Simiduia agarivorans SA1 = DSM 21679: one gene and its partner. The main gene of each other region encodes a partner of the protein of the gene in region 2 in a complex. Links are inferred from orthologs where the notes say so. Each region holds a gene or a part of one and is shown on either strand. Other genes may lie near its edges. The genes, in order: trxB and trxA.

Region 1 (3,136 bases), 1.8 Mb from region 2 along the record:
GACCAAGGTGCCCGACCCAACGCAGTTGCTGGAGGATAAACCAGGTGCCAAGGCTGCGCTGATCGAGTTCGGGGTCAAAAAAGGTATACACCGCGGATAGCCCCTCGTCTAACAGATCACAAACTGCAACGCCGACCAGCTGATCATCCAAATAGGCTGCCAGAAACCGGGTTATTTGCCATTGGCTGGTCAGAAATCCGTCGTATTGGCTGCGACTTGGGGGGTACATGTCGCCATCCTTATGTCTGGCAGCAATATAGCGAGCATACAGCGCGTAAAACTCGTCGGAATCGCCAGACTCTAATACTTCAAGCCTCAGGTCCTGATTGCGTTTGAGTACGCGCCGTTGACTTCGACTGGGACTGAATTGGGTCACGGGGATCCGCATGGGAATACAGGCGTTGCACTGCGCACAGTGGGGTCGATAAACATGCTGGCCCGAGCGCCGAAAACCCAGTGCAGAGAGGCGCGAATAGAGTGATTTGTCTACCTTGGCATCCGGGTCGATGAAAACCGTAGTGGCTTCGCGCTCGTCGAGATAGCTGCACGCATGCGGATGGGTTGCAAAAAGCTTCAGGTTTACAGAACTGCTCATGTTGGCGAATTCAAACGTCCATCAATTGTTCACTGTACACCCAGTCGGGCTTTAACGGCAGGTGACAGCTTTTAAGCATAGCGTTAAATTCCTGACGCGACCGAAGCGTCGCCCCCATGGAGGCTAGGTGTTCCGTATGCATTTGGCAATCGATCGCGTGTAAACCCCAGTGCTGTGCATGGCGGGCGAGGGCCGCCAGTGCGAGCTTTGAGGCGTTAGGTACATTGGAAAACATGGATTCGCCAAAGAACATGCCCCCCAGATGCACACCGTAAAGTCCACCCACCAGTTGGTTGTCCTGCCAGACCTCCACCGAATGGGCTATACCCTGACGATGCAAGCGCACATAGGCTTCAATCATGCTCGGCAGTATCCAGGTTTCCGGGCGAGCACTACTGCAGTGTTTTATTACCTGCTGGAAATCGGTATCAAACCGAATCTCAAAGCGGCGTTGACGAATGAGTTTGCGCAGTGAACGACTCAGGTGAATGGCCGAAGGTAGCAGGACCATGCGCGGGGCAGGGGACCACCAAAGGATTACCGACTCGTCGTCAAACCAAGGGAAAATGCCGCGCTGATAGGCGGCAATCAACCATTCGGGGCTCAGCTCTCCGCCCGCGGCCAACAGGCCGTTGGGTTCATCGAGTGCACTGGAGACCGGTGGAAAGTGGGGGGCGCCAGGTTCAAGCCAGGGGATCAAATGTCAGCTCCACGCCAGCGCCCAAGAGGTTTTACAGGTCGTCCAGGTATTTTTCAGCGTCCAGCGCGGCCATACAACCTGCACCGGCTGAAGTGATCGCCTGGCGGTAGATGTGGTCTGCCACGTCGCCGGCAGCAAAAACACCGGGCACGGAGGTACTTGTGGCGTTGCCGTGCAAACCGGATTTGACCACGATGTAGCCGTCTTTCATTTCCAGCTGGCCGGCAAATATGTCGGTATTGGGCTTGTGACCAATAGCGATGAAGGCGCCCTGGGCGTCCAGATCCTGAGTGCTGCCATCCTGTGTGGATTTTACCCTCACGCCGGTGACGCCAGCATCGTCGCCAAGCACCTCTTCCAGCGTGTGGTTCCAAAGCAACTTGACGTTGCCATTTTTGGCTTTCTCGAACAGCTTGTCCTGCAGAATCTTCTCAGAGCGGAGCGTGTCGCGACGGTGAATCAGGGTCACCTCAGAGGCTATGTTGGAAAGATACAGGGCTTCTTCGACGGCAGTATTACCGCCACCAACCACCACAACCTTCTGGTCTTTGTAGAAGAATCCATCGCAGGTGGCGCAAGCGGAAACACCGCGGCCCATATACGCCTCTTCGGAAGGCAGGCCAAGGTATTGGGCGCTGGCACCCGTGCAAATAATCAACGCGTCGCAGCTGTAGGTGGACGAACCTTTCAGCAGAAAAGGGCGTTCGTTCAGCTTCACTTCATCTATATGGTCGAAAATGATCTCGGTATTGAAGCGTTCTGCGTGTTGCTGCATCTGGACCATCAGATCGGGGCCCTGGAGGTCGTGAACACCACCCGGCCAATTCTCCACTTCGGTGGTTGTGGTAAGCTGGCCGCCCTGCTGCATGCCGGTAATCACCACCGGTTTTAGGTTGGCGCGGGCTGCGTAAATGGCAGCAGTGTAACCGGCTGGGCCAGAGCCCAGAATGATGAGGCGATGGTGCTTGATGTCGCTCATGAATGTGTCCTGATTGGCAGTAAATGAGGTCTGAAGTTTAGATTGGGTCGATAGGGTCAGAATTCTAGGGCCTTGAGCAAAATAGGCCAATTGTCTGGCCTTATCTATTGGATTGCAGCAGCCTATAGGCTCAAACAATGGCTTTTCTTTACATTAAGAAAGGCGTATAACGTGCTGATTATTAAGTAATAATAGCTCCTTCACAAGATGGGGCGGGAGTGAGAACCGTTTGAAAGCAGCTGAACAGACTCAGCCGGTAAACAGACTCGTGGGCAGGGCGGCCACTGAAGGTTCCCTTATTGCGTTGGTTGTTATTTGCACCTTTCTGACCATGGTACTGGCCACTTATGACCCGGTGGATCCCGGTTGGTCCAGCACGGGTATGAACCGGGCCGTCGCCAATGCCGGTGGACCTTTTGGTGCCTGGCTTGCGGACGTCTGTATGTCTTTGTTTGGTTACATGGCCTATGTGTTTCCGCTATTGCTGGCCTGGCGTGCCTGGGTCATTTTCCGGGACCGGAAATCCGGCCGGGGCTTTGACGGGCTCATGATGGCATTGCGGACGCTGGGGCTGGTGCTGCTGATGATCGGCGGCACAGGCCTGATCGCATTGCAGCAAAGCGGAGATAGTGGGCTGCCATTTTCCCATGGGGGGCTGTTAGGCGCTTCTGTATCGGCGTCACTCGATACGGCATTTTCCTTTTCTGGCGCGACACTGATTCTGCTGGCCTGTTTGCTGTTCGGGCTGACGGTATTTACTGACCTCAGCTGGATCAGGCTGATGGACGCCACCGGCAGGATTACGCTGGATAGCATAAACAAAGCCGCGACCCGGTGGACCGAATGGCGCAAGACAAAAGCT
Region 2 (3,256 bases):
ACTTCGTCCATTTTGGAACCGGTGTCTACCAGTGCGGTGGCTACGATGGTCAGGCTGCCGCCTTCTTCGATGTTCCGCGCGGCACCAAAGAAGCGCTTGGGTTTTTCCAGCGCATGTGCATCCACACCGCCGGTCAGCACCTTACCGGAGGACGGAATCACGGTGTTGTAGGCGCGTGCCAGACGGGTAATGGAGTCCAGCAGGATCACCACGTCTTTCTTGTGTTCAACCAGGCGCTTGGCCTTTTCGATCACCATCTCGGCCACTTGTACGTGGCGGGCAGGTGGCTCGTCGAAGGTGGAGGCGACCACTTCGCCGCGCACCGAGCGTTGCATTTCTGTTACTTCTTCGGGGCGCTCATCGATCAGCAGAACGATCAGGTGGCATTCCGGGTTGTTGCGGGTAATGGCCTGAGCGATGTTCTGCATCATGATGGTTTTACCGGCTTTGGGCGGGGCCACAATCAGGCCGCGCTGGCCTTTGCCGATGGGCGCAATCAGGTCGATGATGCGGCCGGTGAGGTCTTCGGTGGAGCCGTTACCGGCTTCCAGTACCAGGCGCTGGTTCGGGAACAGGGGCGTGAGGTTCTCGAACAGGATCTTGTTGCGGGAGTTTTCCGGTTTGTCGAAGTTAATGTCGTTAACTTTCAGCAGCGCGAAATAGCGTTCACCTTCTTTGGGTGGCCGGATCTTGCCCGAAATGGAGTCACCCGTGCGCAGGTTGAACCGGCGGATCTGGCTCGGCGACACGTAGATGTCGTCGGGGCCGGCCAGGAAAGAGCCATCGGCAGAGCGCAGGAAACCAAACCCGTCCTGGAGAATCTCAAGAACCCCGTCGCCGTAAATGTCTTCGCCGCTTTTGGCGTGGCGCTTGAGGATGTTAAAGATAATGTCCTGCTTGCGCGAGCGGGCGAGGTTTTCAAGCCCCATCTCTTTGGCGATATCAAGCAGTTCTTCAATGGGTTTGGTTTTCAGATCGGTCAGGTTCATAAACGCGTGTGCTGTATGGAAAAGGTTTGCGCTATCCACCTGGGCCCGGGAAGGTCCGGTGGTGCAAAAGGGTTAACGAATGTCTGTATTCAACAGGTTGTGTTGTCCTGGGGGCAATGTAAGCGTTTTGGGCTTGCGCGTCGGCGGCGGGCGCATTGCCTGTGTCTGAACATTCCCGGGGTATTCCAAGCGGTTGCGGCCGGTTCTGGGGCCTTTATTCAATGTGGCTTGGGGGAAAGGTCAGACGGGGTAAAACAAATGCTAATGCAAGATGGCCTGAGTATAAACACTAATTCTGGATAGTGCAAAAACTGAACGCCGCATAAGCGACGTTCAGTGGCATCCGGTCAGATGGCGGAGTTGATGAACTCGACCAGCTGGGATTTGGACAGCGCGCCCACTTTCATGGACTCCATCTGGCCGCCCTTGAAGATCATCAGGGTCGGAATGCCGCGGATGTTGAACTTGGCCGGGGTTTCTTTGTTGGCATCAACGTCCATCTTGGCAATGGTGATCTTGCCGGCCAGCTCGCCGGCCAGTTCGTCCAGTACCGGGGCGATCATCTTGCAGGGGCCACACCAGGCTGCCCAGAAATCGACCAGAACGGGGCCTTCGGCCTTGAGTACGTCGTTCTCAAAGCTGGCGTCGGATACGTGAACGATAGCGTCACTCATTGGGGGTTCTCCATCAGTAAGGAAAATCAGCAGGGCTCAGGGGCTGCATGATAATGATTGAGCATAGCAGGTACAAGGCGCTGCTGTACTTGTGGTGTAGCAATAGTGGGGTTTGTCCGGCGCTTTTAAACCCCTTTGGCACAAATTTGCGTCAGGTCAGTTCGCCCAGCAGTTGCGATTGAGACGCCTGACCGGAATTACCCGTGCGCTCGTAATCGCCGGTGGGTGACAATTCCCAGCCCTGGCGGGTGTCGGACAGATAGGTGTCGAGATCGGCCAGCAGGCGGCGGGCGAGGGCGGGTTCCTCAACGGGAAACACCACTTCGACCCGCCGGTTGAGGTTGCGCTCCATCAGGTCGGCGCTGCCGCAATAGAGCCCGGGCTGGCTGTTGGCAAAGTAAAACACCCGGCTGTGTTCCAGAAACCGGCCCACCACCGAGGTGACCCGGATATTGTCGGAAATGCCTTCCACGCCGGGTTTCAGGCAGCACATGCCGCGGATAATCAGGTCGATGGCCACGCCGGCCTGGGATGCCCGGTACAGCGCCTGAATGATTTTAGGTTCGGTCAGGCCGTTGCACTTGATGATAATGCGGCCACTGCCACCCTCATCCACGGCCTTGATCTCGGCATCAATCATGCGGATCAACTGCCGCTTGAGGGTAAAGGGTGCGTTCAGAAGCTTCTGGGGTCGCTCGGTTTTGCCCATGCCGGTGAGCTGCTGGAAAATAATGTGCACGTCCGCACCGAGCACCTGATCGGCCGAGAACAGGGAGTAGTCGGTGTACAGGCGCGCATTGCCGCTGTGGTAGTTGCCGGTACCCAAGTGCACGTAGCGGCGCAGTTTGCCGGCCTCGCGCCGGACAATCAGGATCATCTTGGCGTGGGTTTTGTAACCCACCACGCCATACACCACCACGGCGCCGGCTTCCTGCAGTCGGCTCGCCAGCTCCAGGTTTTCCTCTTCGTCAAAGCGCGCGCGCAGCTCCACCACGGCGGTTACTTCCTTACCGTTGCGGGCCGCTTCCAATAGCGCATCCACGATGGGTGAACTGGAGCCGGTGCGGTACAGGGTTTGTTTGATGGCCAGCACATCCGGGTCCTTAGCGGCCTGACTGAGCAGTTCCACCACCGGAGTAAAGGACTCAAACGGATGGTGCAGCAGCTGGTCGCGGTGGGCGATGGCCTGAAAAATATTGTCTTTGCGGGTCAGGCCCTTGGGAATGGTCTGGACGAAGCTGGCGTATTGCAGGTCGGGCCGGTCGATCTGTTTTTCGGCATCCATCAGGCGCTTGAAATTCACCGGGCCATTGACCATGTAGAGCTCGGCTTGCGAGAGCCCGGTTTCGCGCAACAGGAAATTCACCAGCGGTTCTGGGCAGTCGTCCACCACCTCCAGTCGCACCGCATTGCCGAACCGGCGCGAATGCAGTTCGCCTTTGAGTGCGCGCGCCAGGTCGGCCACGCCTTCGGTGTCGAAGTCGAGGTCGGCATTGCGGGTGATGCGGAACTGGTAGCAGCCTTTGATTTCCATGCCGGGAAACAGCTTGTCGGCATTGGCGTGAATAATGGAGGACAAGAATACAAAATGAT

What was found.
Region 1: the proteins of trxA (region 2) and trxB are in contact, whole or in part, in a crystal structure (PDB 1F6M), measured with the Escherichia coli proteins. The link is inferred for Simiduia agarivorans SA1 = DSM 21679 from one-to-one orthologs.

What each region holds. Positions count from the first base shown.
Region 1 is NC_018868.3:689,515-692,650, reverse strand. The notes cover bases 301-3,109. They hold trxB (thioredoxin-disulfide reductase), read right to left. Parts: upstream 2,275-3,109; coding sequence 1,327-2,274; downstream 301-1,326. Other genes in these bases: M5M_RS03075 (DNA translocase FtsK), read left to right, coding at 2,504-3,109; aat (leucyl/phenylalanyl-tRNA--protein transferase), read right to left, coding at 606-1,295; M5M_RS03090 (arginyltransferase), read right to left, coding at 301-595. In the rest of the region: more of M5M_RS03090, read right to left, coding at 1-300; more of M5M_RS03075, read left to right, coding at 3,110-3,136.
Region 2 is NC_018868.3:2,535,017-2,538,272, reverse strand. The notes cover bases 1-2,929. They hold trxA (thioredoxin TrxA), read right to left. Parts: upstream 1,664-2,929; coding sequence 1,337-1,663; downstream 1-1,336. Other genes in these bases: ppk1 (polyphosphate kinase 1), read right to left, coding at 1,815-2,929; rho (transcription termination factor Rho), read right to left, coding at 1-989. In the rest of the region: more of ppk1, read right to left, coding at 2,930-3,256. UniProt on the Escherichia coli protein: Participates in various redox reactions through the reversible oxidation of its active center dithiol to a disulfide and catalyzes dithiol-disulfide exchange reactions.